DNA from 3 places in the Sphingobium sp. YBL2 genome. Region 2 is predicted to be linked to each of the others. Evidence: riboswitches for the same ligand, from Rfam matches in the RefSeq annotation. Region 2 holds a riboswitch; each other region holds the start of a gene.

Region 1 (4,686 bases), 1.2 Mb from region 2:
TCATCGGCCGATTGGCCGGAGGCGAGCGCCATGCTGCCCTTTATATGCCAGATCCAGTCCAGGAAACGCGCTGTCACATGATCCCCTTTTTGCAAGAGCAAGTAGCCTTATTCAGCCGGCACCGCCGCTGGGCGGCCGTAGCGTTCCTTGATCGTCTTCCAGCCTTCGGTGAAGGGATAGGTCATCTGCTCGCGGATCGACATCCGGCGTCCGCCCTCCAGTCCCAGCAATTCGGCCTCGCCATCGACGCAGGTTCCGAAGATGCGATCGATGAAGATATAGGTGTTGGAATAATTGCTGCGGGTCGCTTCGAAGTCCTGCGAATGATGCAGGCTGTGATGTTCTGTGGTGTTGAACAGGAAGCGCCACCAACGCGGCGTGTTGAAGCGGACATTGATGTGCTGATAGGTGCCGATCGCCAGACCGAAGGTGCCGGCAAGGAGGGCGGCCCTCGGCAGGAAGTCGAAGAACCCGCCAATGCCCAGCCCGATCAGGAAAAGCTCGACGGGATTGCCGACCGCGCCTTTGTTGATGTTCAACTGGGTGATGTAATGATGCACCGAATGGGGCAGCCAGAGCGGATACCAGTTATGCATCCCCCGGTGCATCCAATATTGCCCGAAGTCGAAAATGAAGGAGATCAGGAAAGCCTGCACCAGCAGCGGCAGGCCCGTGAACCACGCCAGCTTGTCCCAGTCGAAACTGTGCTGGATGGCCTCGATCACCGCGCCGCTGCCGATATAATGTTCGACAAGGTCCAGGATGGTGTAGCCCAGCCCGACATAGAAGAGATCGGTGACCAGTTCCTTCCAGGTCAGGCGCCAGCTCTCATAGCGCGGGCTGACCCATTCGAGCGCCAGCAGCAGCACCCTGAAACCGATGCCGATCCCGATGGCGGTGGACGCCTTGGCGATGGAATTGGGCGCATAGTACCAGAAGGCGATGAGCGCGAACAGCGCCGTGGGCTGGAACCAGGTGAAGATGAACTGCTTGAGCGGTCCGCCTTCCACCCGGCCTATATTTTCCCACCCGATGATGACGGGCGCCTGTGCGCCTATCACTCTCTTGCCTACGCGAACGCCGTCCATATGCTGACCTCGAGATGCTGCCTCGTCCCTGCGGGCGTGTCCGCCTCGCCAGGCGACGAAAATGATGTTCGCAGTTCATTGAACTTCATGTCGTTTCAGCATCGGGAAGACGCGCCCAACGCGCCAGATGCGATTAAGGTATATGCCCCATAGATGCTGCCTATGCCTTTCCAATCCGGCGGCGGTGAATCATGCGCCGGCTATTCCGATCCGCACAGATGACGGCGCGGTTTCGGGAATGACGATCCGTTAGGGCGAAGGGACGACGGACCGTGGGCGGGCGATTTCCGGCTGCTCGTTTCAACGCATCTTGCCGGCTTTCAGTTTTCGCGCTCCGGGGCGGACCCGCGCCGGTTGGGCATGGTCATGGAATCGGCGTCCGGATCGTCCGATCCGCTCTCGCGCGGACCGATATACTTTTCGAATATGAGCAGCAGGGAAAGCAGGAGCAGCGCGATCAGCGACCCTGCCAGCACGAGAACATATTGGCCGGCGCCCGCCGTGATCCCGACGGCAGCGGCCATCCACAGGCTTGCCGCCGTGGTCATGTTGCGCACATCTCCGCCGCGCACGAAGATCAGGCCGCCCGCGATGAAGCCGATGGCCTGGGCAAGGCCCTGAACGACGCGGATCGGATCGCTGTCCTTGTGGACCTCCGCCAGTTCCAGGGCGGACAGGGTCAGCATGGCCGAACTCAGCGATACCAGCCCGTGGGTGCGCAGGCCCGCATCATGGCCGTTGCGTTCGCGCTCGAACCCCAGGGCGAGCCCCAGCAGGGTCGCGAGAAAGAGGCGGACGAGCGTGGTGCCGAGGTCGTTGGCCAACATAGCCATAATACCCGCGAGAGGCGCGCCCGTTCCCGTGAATGCGGCCGAATGGGAAAGCGGCTTCGCGCCTGCCGCTCAGCGTTCGGTGATGTCGGAGCGGAGGTGCGCGATCAGGTCGTTGACCCGCATGTCGTTTTCAGCCGTGCATGCGAACAGTCGGCAGAACCAGTCCATCCATCGCGTCAGAATCGCCATGGCCCTCTCCCTATCGCCCGATAATAGCAGTTCACGCAGGTGAAGAGAAGCTTTGCCATTGCCCGGACGAGGGCAAGTCGCGCCATTGGAGCGGGCTGGGCCGGCTTTGTTTTTCCACCCTTGCGATTGGACGAAGGCGGCTTTATCAGCGCTGGTGCGACAGGTTCCCCGCATGGGGATGAAAAGGGAAGTCGGGTGGAACGCCCGCGCTGCCCCTGCAACTGTAAGCGGCGAGCCATCCGGCCATCGCGCCATTGGGCCATGAAGGTCCGAGAAGGCGGCCGGAAAGCATCGACCCGCGAGCCAGGAGACCTGCCTGACGCCGTCGTTCTTCGACCGGACAGGGTGTGCCGGCCGAACGGGGGTTCCCTCGCTGAACGACAGCCATCGCCTTGCCGGTTGGACCGTGCGGGGGAAGGCCTGTCGCCTGCCTGGTGCCGGACCGTCCTCCCTTGCCCGGTTCCCGTCGGGGCACATGCCGTCGGGCGGGAGGACGTGGAATGACTGATTTGCGGAGCGATCGCTGATGCTGCGGGCCGTGGGGCCGGGGGCTTCGATCGTCGTCTGTTCGACCTGTCGCCTTTCGGCGGAACAGCGGGAGGATGCTGCCGGACGGCGCGGCGGCGCCTTGCTGGCAGAGGCGCTGCACAGGGTACGCGATGGCGATCCCGCTTATGCGTCCGTCGCTGTTCAGGACATGCCCTGCCTCTTCGCCTGTCAGCGCCATTGCACGGTACATGTGCGCGGAACGGGCAAGATCGGCTATGTGCTGGGCGACTTCACGCCGGATGAGGAAGCCGCGCGCGCGATCCTGGATTATGCCCTGCGCCATGCCCAAAGCGACGAGGGCGTGGTGCGCTATGCGGACTGGCCCCAGGGGGTGAAGGGGCATTTCATCGTCCGCACGCCGCCCGAAGGCTTCGTCTGTTCATGATCCGGTTCAACGACCGCGCGGCCTTTGCCGCCGCGCTGGCCGACCTTCCTGCCCCGGATGCAGGCGCCACCGAAGCCGCGGCGGCGCGGCAGCGGGTGCTGACGAAGCCGGCCGGTTCGCTTGGGCGACTGGAGGAGATCGCGCTTTTCATGGCGGGTTGGCAGGGGCGGGAACGCCCCCGGGCGGAACGCATCCGCGCCGCGATCTTCGCCGGCAATCATGGCGTGGCCGCCCGCGGGGTCAGCGCCTTCCCGGCCGAGGTCACCGCCCAGATGGTGGCGAATTTCCGTCATGGCGGCGCGGCGATCAATGCGCTGGCCCAAGCCTGCGGGGCGGAGCTGGCCGTCGTCGCGCTCGATCTGGAACGGCCGACGGAGGACATCTGCGTCGCGGCGGCCATGAGCGAGGCGGATTGCCTGAGCGCGATCAATGCGGGGGCGGCGGCGGTGGAACCGGGACTGGACCTGCTGCTGCTGGGCGAGATGGGCATTGCCAACAGCACGCCGGCGGCGGCGCTCTGCGCGCAGGCCTTTGGGGGTGCTGCGGCCCATTGGGTGGGACGCGGGACAGGCGTGGATGGCGACGGGCTGGCGCGCAAGGCCGAAGCTGTGGCGCGGGCGCTCGCCCTGCACGGGGCGCATTGCGCTGATGCCTTCGAAACGTTGCGCCGGCTGGGCGGGCGAGAGATCGCGGCGCTGGCCGGTGCGGTGTTGGCGGCGCGGATGCTGCGCGTGCCGGTGATGCTGGACGGGTTCATCGGCTGCGCGGCGGTCGCGCCGCTGGCGAAGGACAATCCGGCGATCGTCGGGCACTGCATGGCCGCCCATATGTCGGCGGAAGCGGGGCATGAACGCCTGCTGGCCGCTCTGGCGCTGGAGCCGTTGCTGCGGCTCGACATGCGGCTGGGCGAAGGAAGCGGCGCGGCGGTCGCGGCGCAGATCGTGCGTTCCGCTCTGGCAGCGCATGGCGGCATGGCGACCTTTGCCGAAGCGGCGGTGGCAGGTGCGCTATGAACGCCTTTCCCCTCCACCTGATGCGCCATGGCGCGCCGCAGCTTGCCGGACGGTTGCTCGGCCATCTGGACGCCCCGCCTGAAGCGGAGGGGATCGCCCTCTGCATCGAGCGGGCGCGGCATCTGGATTTCGCGCGGGTGGTGACATCCGACCTCGCCAGGGCGCGGGCGCCGGGCGCGGCGATCGCGGCGGAGCGGGGCATTGAACTTGACGTCGACCGGCGCTGGCGGGAACTGAATTTCGGGGATTGGGAGGGTGCGGACCCCGCGCTCCTGCCTGCGGAGGATCTGGCGCGCTTCTGGGACGATCCGGACGGATTTCCGCCGCCTGGGGGCGAAAGCTGGACCGACCTACGCGCCCGGATCGGGGACGGGCTGGACGTGCTTGGCGAGCCGGCATTGGTGGTCTGCCATGCCGGGGCGATACGGGCGGCGTTGGCTGTGCTGTGCGGTTTCGACGTGCGGCAGGGCTGGGCGGTTGACCTGCCCTATGGCGCGGTGCTGAGCCTGCGGGTCTGGCCGGAAGGGCGGTCGGGACAGGTTACGGGCCTGACCGCATGAAGCGGCTGGTGCTGGCCCTGCAATTGATGACGCGCCTGCCGTTGCCCGCGCAGGATGTCGATGAGGGGG
Region 2 (4,686 bases):
CACGATCCGCGCGCCCACCCGCTCCAGCCAGCCACGGATCGACCGGTTATTCTCCTCCGCCAGATGCGCGTCCAGCTCGCCAGCCAGCGAAGCAGGCCAGAAGCCGATCAGCTGCTGCCCCTTGAGGATGGCGGCTCCCTGTCCGATCAACGCCTCCGCCAGCCCGTCCGGATAGGCGGGCACGTCGCATCCGGTCGTCAGCACCGCGTCATAACCCTGCGCCCGCGCATGATGCAGCGCCGCGTTCAGGCCCCCCAGCGGCCCCATGTCCGCAGCCGGCCGATCCGCCAGCCCGATCATCCCCTCCACCTGCCGGCCGCAGACCGCCACGGTTTCGACCTGCCGCCCCAGCGCCGCCACCGCATGCTCCAGCAGGCTGCGCCCATCCAGCATCGCCCGCGCCTTGTCGCTGCCGAACCGGCTGGACCGCCCGCCGGCCAGAACCGCCCCCATCAGCCGCATCATGCGCCGCCCGCGATGATCCGGGCATAGCTGTCGGGATCGACATTGCTGCCGGAGATCACCACGACGCTCGCCCCCTCGGCATCCGGAGCCAGCCCGGCCAGCATCGCCGCCAGCGACGCGGCCCCGCCCGGCTCCACCACCAGCTTGAGCGCCGAAAAGGCAAAGCGCATCGCGTCGCGCACCTGATCGTCGCTCACCGCAAGGCCGCCCGCCAGATAGGCCCGGTTGATGGGAAAGGTCAGCGCCCCCGGCGCGGGAGACAGCAGGGCGTCGCAGATCGACCGCGCATCGGCCGACACGCTTTCCCGCACGCCGCTCGCCAGCGAGCGCGCCGTATCGTCGAACGCTTCCGGCTCCACCGCCAGGATCGCGACGCCGGGCTGGCGCGCCTTCACGGCGGTCGCAATTCCAGACACCATGCCGCCGCCGCCGCAATTGACGAGGATCTGGCCGATCTCCGCCCCTGCTTCGGCGGCCTGTTCCATGATCTCCAGCCCGATCGTCCCCTGGCCGGCCATGATGAAGGGATCGTCGAAGGACGGCACCAGCACCGCGCCCCGTTCGTTCGCCAGCCTCGTGGCGATTTCCTCCCGGCTTTGGGTGAAGCGGTCATAGGGCACGACATCGGCGCCCAGCGCCCGCGTATTCGCCGTCTTGATCGCGGGCGCGTCGGCCGGCATCACGATCGTCGCCGCCATGCCCAGCAACCGCGCCGCAAGGGCAACGCCCTGCGCATGATTGCCCGAAGACCAGGCGACGACCCCCGCCTTCCGCTCCGCCGCGTCCAGGCGGGCCAGCCGGTTGTAGGCGCCGCGGAACTTGAACGATCCGCTGTGCTGCGCGCCTTCGAACTTCACCAGCACGCGCCGGCCGCAGCGGGCGTTGAGCGCCGCATTTTCCAGCAGCGGCGTGCGGATGGCGGCAGGGGCGATGACCCGCGCCGCATCCTCGACATCGGCGGGGCTGATGGCGAACGGCATGCAATCTCCTTCCATGGCTGCCTCTTGGCATGGCCGCCGCTTTCCCTTATGGCGCGGGACGCGGGCGGGGCAATGCCTTCGCGCGCAAAAAGAAGATCGCGCCGGTGCCCCGAAGGGGGCTGAAAACGGGAATGCGGTGCGGACGGGAAACCGTCCTATTCCGCGGCTGTCCCTGCAACTGTAAGCGGTGAGCGCGATGCACTTCGGCCCAGGGGCCGGCCACTGGACGCAAGTCCGGGAAGGCGTGCATCGCCGCATTGACCCGCGAGCCAGGAGACCTGCCGGCGCATGGTCGCTCTTGCCTTGGTCCAGGGTATGGCCATGGCACGGTGTTCTCCGTCTGAGCGACGAAGCGGCGCAGGGCCGCATCGGTGCGGGGGGAGGGCACGGGCGCCGGCCATTTCCCCCGTCCGGCCGCGCGAGCGGACGCCCTGAGCCATGTTGCACCGGCGCTCAGGGGGAATATAGACATGTTGAGGATTTCCATTTCCATCGCCGCCTTGCTCGCGGCCGCTCCCGCCCTGGCGGAGGATGAGATCATCGTCACCGCGCTGGGCATCGAACAGCCGCGCGACGAGGTCGGCCAGGCGGTCACGGTCATCGACGCCGACACCATCCGCACCCGCCAGAGCGTCAGCGTCGTCGACCTGCTGGCCACCACGCCGGGGGTGCGCTTCAACCGCAGCGGCAGCCTTGGCGGCGTGACCGGGGTTTCGTTGCGCGGGGCGGAAACGACGCAGACGCTGGTGCTGATCGACGGGGTCAAGGTCAACGACACCAGCGGCATCGGCGACATGTACGACTTCGGCAATCTGCTGACCGGCAATATCCGGCGAATCGAAATTTTGAGGGGGTCCAACTCCATCGCCTATGGCAGCCAGGCCATAGGCGGCGTCGTCAACATCATGACCGGCACGCCTGCCGCCGGTTTCGCGGGCAATGCCTCGGTCGATTACGGTTACAGCAATACGCTGAACGCCAAGGCGGATGTTTCGGGCGGCAGCGGCATCGCTTCGGGCGGCGTCGGCATCGCCTATTTCAACACCGACGGCATTTCCTCCGCCGCCAGCGGCACGGAAAAGGACGGGTATGAGAATATCGCCGCCAATGCCAAGCTCAAGCTGGCCTTCACCGATACGCTCAGCCTCGACCTGCGCGGCTATTATATCCATGCCGATCTGGATACCGACAACGGCGTGGTGGACAGCACCGCCGACAGCTCGAAATCCGATCAATATGTCGGCTATGCCGGTCTGAACCTGTCGCTGTTCGACGGCAGGCTCACCAACCGGGCGGCCGTGACCTGGTTCCGCATGGACCGCGACTATACATCCGCATTCGGCCCTTATGGCTATTCGGGCACCAATCTGCGCTTCGAATATGAGGGTGTTTATCAGCCGGTCGATCAGGCCAAGCTGGTCTTCGGCTATGAACATGAACGGCCCGACTACGACTTCTCCGGCTTCGGCTCGACCGAAAGCCACCGGGCCGATATGGACAGCGTCTATGCGCTGGCCATCGTGAAGCCGGTCGCCGGCCTGTCGCTGACCGCCGGCGCGCGGCATGACGATCACAGCCAGTTCGGCGGCGCGACCACCTTCGGCGCCAATGCGAACTACACGCCCAACGCCGGCGCGACCAACATCCGCATGAGCTATGGGGAGGGGTTCAAGGCCCCCTCGCTCTACCAGCTTTACGGCGCCGACGTCGGCAATGCGGGCCTGCGCCCGGAGCGGTCGAAAAGCTACGACATCGGCTTCGACCAAAGGCTGGACGGCGACCGGGCGATCCTCTCCGTCACGGCTTTCCGCCGCGACACCAAAGACCAGATCAACTATGATTATTCGATCGGTCTTTACGGCGGTTACAATAATCTCGACCGCACCCGCGCCAAGGGGGTGGAGGCGATGCTGGCCCTGAAGCCTGTCGAGGCGCTGACCGTCACCGCCGCCTACAGCTATGTCGATGCGCGCGACCGCAATACCGACGCCCGGCTGCCGCGCCGCGCCGCCGATGCGGTCAGCGTTTCGGCGGACTATGTCTGGCCCTTCGGCCTGTCGACCGGCGCGACCGTGACGATGGTGGGCGACAGCTTCAACGATGCGACCAACGCGATCCGGCTGGACGGCTATGCCGTGACGGACGTGCGGGCATCCTTCCCGATCCGGGAAAATCTGGAGATCTACGGCCGCATCGACAATCTGACCGATGAGAAATATGCCACGGTCCATGGCTATGGCACCTATGGCCGGTCGGCCTTCGGCGGCGTGCGTGTGCGCTTCTGAAAATAGCCTAATGGCGCGGCGCGGCGTTCACCCGCGCCGTGCCCTTGTGCGCAGCGCCGTCAAGCTGCGCTGCGATGCCCCGCGCCGCCTCGACATAGGCGGGGCCGCCGCACACCGTCCACGCCTGCGGCACGCGGATGCGCGGGATGGCGCGCAGTATGGGGTGGTGCAGCATTTCCGTCCCCTGATCGACCACCTTCTCGCTGCCGCTCTCCACGATCAGCCAGTCCGGACGGGCGGCGATCATCTCCTCAAGCGACAGTTGCGACAGCGCCGGCTTGCCCAGCCTGCGGGCCAGATTGATCAGGCCCACCCGCTGCATCAGGTCGTCGACCAGCGTGCCGGTGCCGGTCATATAGCCGCGCCGCTGATAATAGGCCGCGACGCCGCGACGCTTCGGCGGGGGCTGGGCGGCGAGGTCGCGGTTCATCCGGGCGATCATCGCTTCGCCCCGTTCGGGATGGCCGACCGCCGCCGCCACCTGCCGGATCTGCGTCAGGATCATGGCATAGCTGTCCGCGCTCGCCAGCCCCAGGGTCCGCCACTCGCCCGGCGGCGCGCCGACGACGCTGCCGCCGGAAGGAAAGCCGATCAGCAGGTCGGGGCGGATCGCCAGCACTTCCTCCGCCGGGCGCTTGAGGGTGCGGAAGGCGCGGGCCCTGCCGACCGCCGCCGACAGTTCCGGGTCGTGCCCATAGGGGCTGAGCGCGGCGATCTGCGCCGGGTCCGCCAGAGCGAGCACATATTGGTCGGCGCAGGTGTTGAGCGACACGATGCGCCGGGGTTTGGCGGGCGCCGCGCCGGTCAGGGCCAGGGCGCAGAACGTTGTAAAGATCATTCTGCACCGCACGCTGCTGCTCCCGGATCGTGCCTCAACAAACCAACGTGCTCCCGCCTTCGCAGGAGCACGGCACGCTGTAGCAAGCAGGGAAGGACGCGCAAGCCATGAGCGCCCG
Region 3 (4,686 bases), 1.2 Mb from region 2:
GACAGCGCCGCCCGCGCCGTCATGGCGCTGGACGAGCCGGACGAGGACAATCCAGCCGCCGCCCACCACCGCATCGAAACCGCCGCGCTGATCGCGCAGGGCACGCCGGAAAAGGCCGCGCGGCGCCGCGCGGGAAGCCGCGTTTTCGGTTCGAAACCGGGCGCCTATGGCGCCGGCCTCCAGGCGATGATCGACGAGAAGATCTGGCACGACCGGTCGGACCTTGCCAATGTCTATCTCGACTGGGGCAGCTATGCCTATGGCGGCGGGGTGGAAGGCGACAGCGAACGCAGCCTCTTCGCGCAGCGCCTGACCGAAGCCGACGCGCTGATCCAGAATCAGGACAATCGCGAGCACGACCTGCTCGACAGCGACGATTACTACCAGTTCGAAGGCGGCATCGCCGCCGCGGTCGAGCATCTCTCCGGCAGGAGGCCGCTCAGCTATCATAACGACCACAGCCGTCCCGAACGTCCCGTCATCCGCACGCTGGAGGACGAGATCGGCCGCATCGTCCGCGCCCGCGTCGCCAACCCCAAATGGATCGCGGGCATGATGCGCCACGGCTACAAGGGCGCGTTCGAGATCGCGGCCTCCGTCGACTATCTCTTCGCCTTCGCCGCGACCACCCATGCGGTGAAGGACCATCATTTCGACGCGGTCCACGCCGCCTTCATCGAGGATGAGGCGGTTCGCGCCTTCATGGCGGAAGCCAATCCGGCCGCCCTGCGGGAGACCGCCGCCCGCCTTCACGAAGCGCTGGACCGCGCCCTTTGGAAACCCCGGTCGAACAGCGCCGCCATGCTTCTCTCCCAACTCAAGGATGCCCCGCAATGATCGAACGCACGCCCGAACAGCATGCCGAAAAGATGAAGAAGAAACAGGCCGCTCATGACAGGATCATGGCGACCAAGACGCAGGAAAAGGGCCTGCTGATCGTCCACACCGGCAAGGGCAAGGGCAAGACGACCGCCGCGCTCGGCATGGTGGTCCGCGCCATCGGCCATGGCAGGAAGGTGGGCGTCGTGCAGTTCGTGAAGGGCGCGATGACCACCGGAGAAAAACGGGTGTTCGATGCGTTCCCCGACAATGTCGAATTCAAGCCGATGGGCGAAGGCTTCACCTGGAACACGCAGGACCGGACGCGGGACATTGCCCTTGCACGCGAAGCATGGGATGAGGTGAAACGCATGATCGCCGATCCGGCCTATGACATGGTCCTTGCCGATGAACTCAACATCGTCCTGCGCTACGACTATCTTCCGGTCGAAGAGGTGTTGGAGGCCGTGACCGCCAGGGGCGAAATGAAGCATGTCATCGTCACAGGCCGCAACGCGCCCGAGGCGCTGACAGAGGCGGCCGATCTCGTCACTGAAATGACCCTCGTCAAACATCCCTTCCGCAGCGGCGTGAAGGCCCAGCCGGGAATTGAATTCTGACACACACCGCCTTCGACATCGCCGCCTTCGAGGAACTGGTGCACCTGCGCCGTGACGTGCGCCATTTCCTGACCGATCCGCTGGACGAGAGCGAGGTCGAACGGCTCCTTGCCCTCGCCCATAGCGCGCCTTCCGTCGGGCTGTCGCAGCCCTGGCGTTTCGTCCGGATCGAAACGCCCGCCTTGCGCGAGGATCTTGCCGCCCATGTCGACGCGCAGGTGATCGAGGCGGGCAGTATCTATCGGGGGGAGGAAGACAGGCTGTACCGAAGCCTGAAATTGCACGGCCTGCGCGAAGCGCCGGTGCTGTTCGCGGTCTATTGCGACGAAGGCACGGAAACCGGCCACAGGCTGGGCGCGATCACCATGCCGGAGGCGCGCCGCTATAGCTGCGTGATGGCGATCCACACCCTCTGGCTGGCTGCCCGCACGCGCGGCATCGGCATGGGCTGGGTTTCGATCCTCGACCGCCCGACCGTGGACACCCTGCTCGCCATTCCGGAAAACTGGCGCTGCCTCGGCCTGCTGTGCCTGGGCTATCCGGTGAGCGAGGAGGCGACGCCGGAACTGGAGAGGCGCGGCTGGGAACATCGCACCGACTGGCATTCCACCATCGTCACGCGCTGACGATTCCCGTCCGAAGGCCTCTTCCCTTTCCTTTCCGCCCGGCCTATGAGCGTTTTTGGAGCGGGTTCCGCCCGCTCCATCGATCGCGTCGGTGCCCCGAAGGGGCTTAAATGGGAACGCGGTGCGGGAGGAGACTCCCTAATCCGTGGCTGTCCCTGCAACTGTGAGCGGCGAGCAAGGCAAGGACGTGCGGTTCCCCACGGGGAACGGCCAGCCACTGGAGCGATCCGGGAAGGCCCGTGCCGAAGCGACGACCCGCAAGCCAGGAGACCTGCCGAACGCAAAGGTCGCTCTAGCCATGGTCCAGGGGATGGTCACGGCTCGGTTCTCCGCACGGGCGACGAAATGCGGCTGGGGGTGAACCCTCCGGCCGTCGTTGCGACGTGGGAGGTAAGGTCCGTTGCCAGACGCGCAAAGCGCATCGTCCGCCGCCATTCGCGGCTGGTGCCCGACGGCATGGCGCCCGATGATGGCGGGCGACGGGCTGCTGGTGCGGGTCCGTCCACCGCTGGGCCGCCTGACCGCCCCCCAGGCCATCGGCCTTGCCGAAGCCGCGCGTCTTCACGGCAATGGCCTTGTCGACCTCACCAACCGGGCCGCGCTCCAGCTTCGCGGCGTGACGGAACAAGGCCATGGCCCGCTGCTCCGGCACCTTGTCGCCCTGGGCCTTACGGATCACGATCCGGCCCGCGAAGCGCGCCGCAATTTCCTGCTCGCTCCCGATTCATCGCCCGGGGATGACACGGAAAGCATTGCGCGCAGCCTGATCGCCCACATCGATGAGCTGCCCCAGCTTCCTTCCAAGATCGGGATCGCCGTAGATGCCGGGCCAGCCCCCTGTCTTGCCGCCGTCCCCGCCGATTTCCGGTTCGAGCGCAGCGAGGCGGGCAGGCTGCTGCTGCGGGTGGAGGGGCGTCCGCTGGGATCGCCCACCAGCGTCGAAACGGCGGCGCGCGACCTGATTGCGCTTGCCCGCTGGTTCCTTGCCACGGGCGGGGGCGCATCGGGCCGCGCGGCCCGGCACGAAGCCCCGCTGCCGACCGCTGCCGACATCGCGCCCGCGCCGTCCCGCCCGCTGTCCCAATTGCTGGCGGAGGCATCGGGGCCTTTCCACGGCATTCCCTTCGGTCAGCTTGACGCCGACAGCCTTATCGCGCTGGCCGGGGAACCGCATGTCACGGCCCTGCGCCTCACCCCATGGCGCGGTTTGATCCTGGAGGGCGGCGCAGACAGGGCGGAGCACGCCTCCCCTGACGGCCTGCTCCGCGTCGACGCCTGCCCCGGCGCGCCCGCATGCCCGCAGGCAAGCGTCGAGACCCGCGGCCTCGCCACCCGGCTCGCCCCCCTTGTCGAAGGGTCGCTGCATGTGTCCGGCTGCGCCAAGGGCTGCGCCCGTCAAAGACCCGCAGGGCTGGTCCTCACCGGCCGGCAGGGCCGCTTCGACCTGTCCCGCAACGCCCGCGCCGGATCGCCGCCGGAAAAAACCGGCCTGACCGCCCGACAAATCCTCGCCCTTTTCGGAAGGCCCTGATGCCCCACAGCTACGAAACCGACGGAGCCGCCATCTACCGGCAGTCCTTCCGCACCATTCGCGCCGAAGCCGACCTTGCCCGCTTCTCGCCCGAGGAAGAACGCATCGCCGTCCGCATGATCCATGCGGCGGGCCTGGTGGGACTTGCTTCCCACATCCGCTTTTCGCCGTCCTTCGCCCGGGACGCCATCGCCGCGCTTCAGGCGGGCGCACCGATCCTCTGCGACGCGCGCATGGTGTCGGAGGGCATAACCCTGAAGCGCCTGCCCGCCGCCAATCCGATCCTCTGCACCCTGAACGATCCGCAGGTGCCTGCCTTGGCGGCGCAAATGTCCAACACCCGCTCGGCCGCGGCGCTCGAACTCTGGCGCCCGCATCTGGAGGGCGCGCTGGTCGCGATCGGCAATGCCCCGACGGCGCTTTTCCATCTGCTCAACATGCTGGAGGACCCCGACTGCCCCCGCCCGGCCGCGATCATCGGCTGCCCCGTCGGCTTCGTCGGCGCGGCGGAATCGAAGGAAGCGCTCTGGCGCAGCCGGCCCGTCCCCTGCTGTATCGTGGAGGGTCGCCCCGGCGGCAGCGCCATCACGGTCGCGGCGGTGAATGCGATAGCGAGCCCGGCGGAATGAGCGGCGGGACCATCCATGGCGTCGGCCTGGGACCGGGGGCGCAGGACCTGATGAGCGTCCGCGCCGACCGGCTGATCCGCAATGCCCGGCACATCGCCTATTTCCGCAAGAGGGGAAGGTCGGGCCATGCCCGCAGCATCGTGGAGGGCATGTTGCGCGCCGATGCCGTCGAATATCCGATGGAATATCCGGTCACGACGGAAATCCCGCTGTCCGACCCGCGCTACAATGATCTGCTCTCGACCTTCTATGCCGATTGCACGGCGCATCTGGACGGGCTTTCGGCACGCGGCGAGGATGTGGTCGTCCTTTGCGAAGGCGATCCGTTCTTCTACGGCAGCTTCATGCACCTGCACAGCCGCCTTGCCGCGCCGGTGAAGATCGTCCCCGGCATCACCGGCATGTCCGGCGCCTGGACCGCCAGCGGCACGCCGATCAGTTGGGGCGACGATGTCCTAACG

Evidence for each region. A riboswitch is a leader RNA that binds a small molecule or an ion and turns the genes downstream of it on or off. The one in region 2 is predicted to bind cobalamin.
Region 1: it holds a riboswitch for cobalamin, as region 2 does, so the genes downstream of both, TZ53_RS06840 (DUF1636 domain-containing protein) here and TZ53_RS01225 (TonB-dependent receptor plug domain-containing protein) in region 2, are expected to answer to the same signal.
Region 3: it holds a riboswitch for cobalamin, as region 2 does, so the genes downstream of both, TZ53_RS06715 (cobalamin biosynthesis protein CobG) here and TZ53_RS01225 (TonB-dependent receptor plug domain-containing protein) in region 2, are expected to answer to the same signal.

The regions. Positions count from the first base shown of each region.
Region 1 covers NZ_CP010954.1:1,463,349-1,468,034, reverse strand. Annotated here, with positions in the region: gene TZ53_RS06855 (hypothetical protein) at 1-77, opposite strand, end outside; gene TZ53_RS06850 (sterol desaturase family protein) at 108-1,088, opposite strand; gene TZ53_RS06845 (MgtC/SapB family protein) at 1,409-1,921, opposite strand; cobalamin riboswitch at 2,255-2,444, shown strand; gene TZ53_RS06840 (DUF1636 domain-containing protein) at 2,637-3,044, shown strand; gene cobT (nicotinate-nucleotide--dimethylbenzimidazole phosphoribosyltransferase) at 3,041-4,057, shown strand; gene TZ53_RS06830 (histidine phosphatase family protein) at 4,054-4,617, shown strand; gene TZ53_RS06825 (adenosylcobinamide-GDP ribazoletransferase) at 4,614-4,686, shown strand, end outside.
Region 2 covers NZ_CP010954.1:244,150-248,835, reverse strand. Annotated here, with positions in the region: gene mobA (molybdenum cofactor guanylyltransferase) at 1-462, opposite strand, end outside; gene TZ53_RS01230 (threonine ammonia-lyase) at 462-1,445, opposite strand; cobalamin riboswitch at 1,531-1,745, shown strand; gene TZ53_RS01225 (TonB-dependent receptor plug domain-containing protein) at 1,916-3,730, shown strand; gene TZ53_RS01220 (ABC transporter substrate-binding protein) at 3,738-4,568, opposite strand; gene TZ53_RS01215 (FecCD family ABC transporter permease) at 4,676-4,686, shown strand, end outside.
Region 3 covers NZ_CP010954.1:1,435,783-1,440,468, forward strand. Annotated here, with positions in the region: gene cobN (cobaltochelatase subunit CobN) at 1-837, shown strand, start outside; gene cobO (cob(I)yrinic acid a,c-diamide adenosyltransferase) at 834-1,439, shown strand; gene bluB (5,6-dimethylbenzimidazole synthase) at 1,496-2,065, shown strand; cobalamin riboswitch at 2,138-2,359, shown strand; gene TZ53_RS06715 (cobalamin biosynthesis protein CobG) at 2,532-3,596, shown strand; gene TZ53_RS06720 (precorrin-8X methylmutase) at 3,596-4,225, shown strand; gene cobI (precorrin-2 C(20)-methyltransferase) at 4,222-4,686, shown strand, end outside.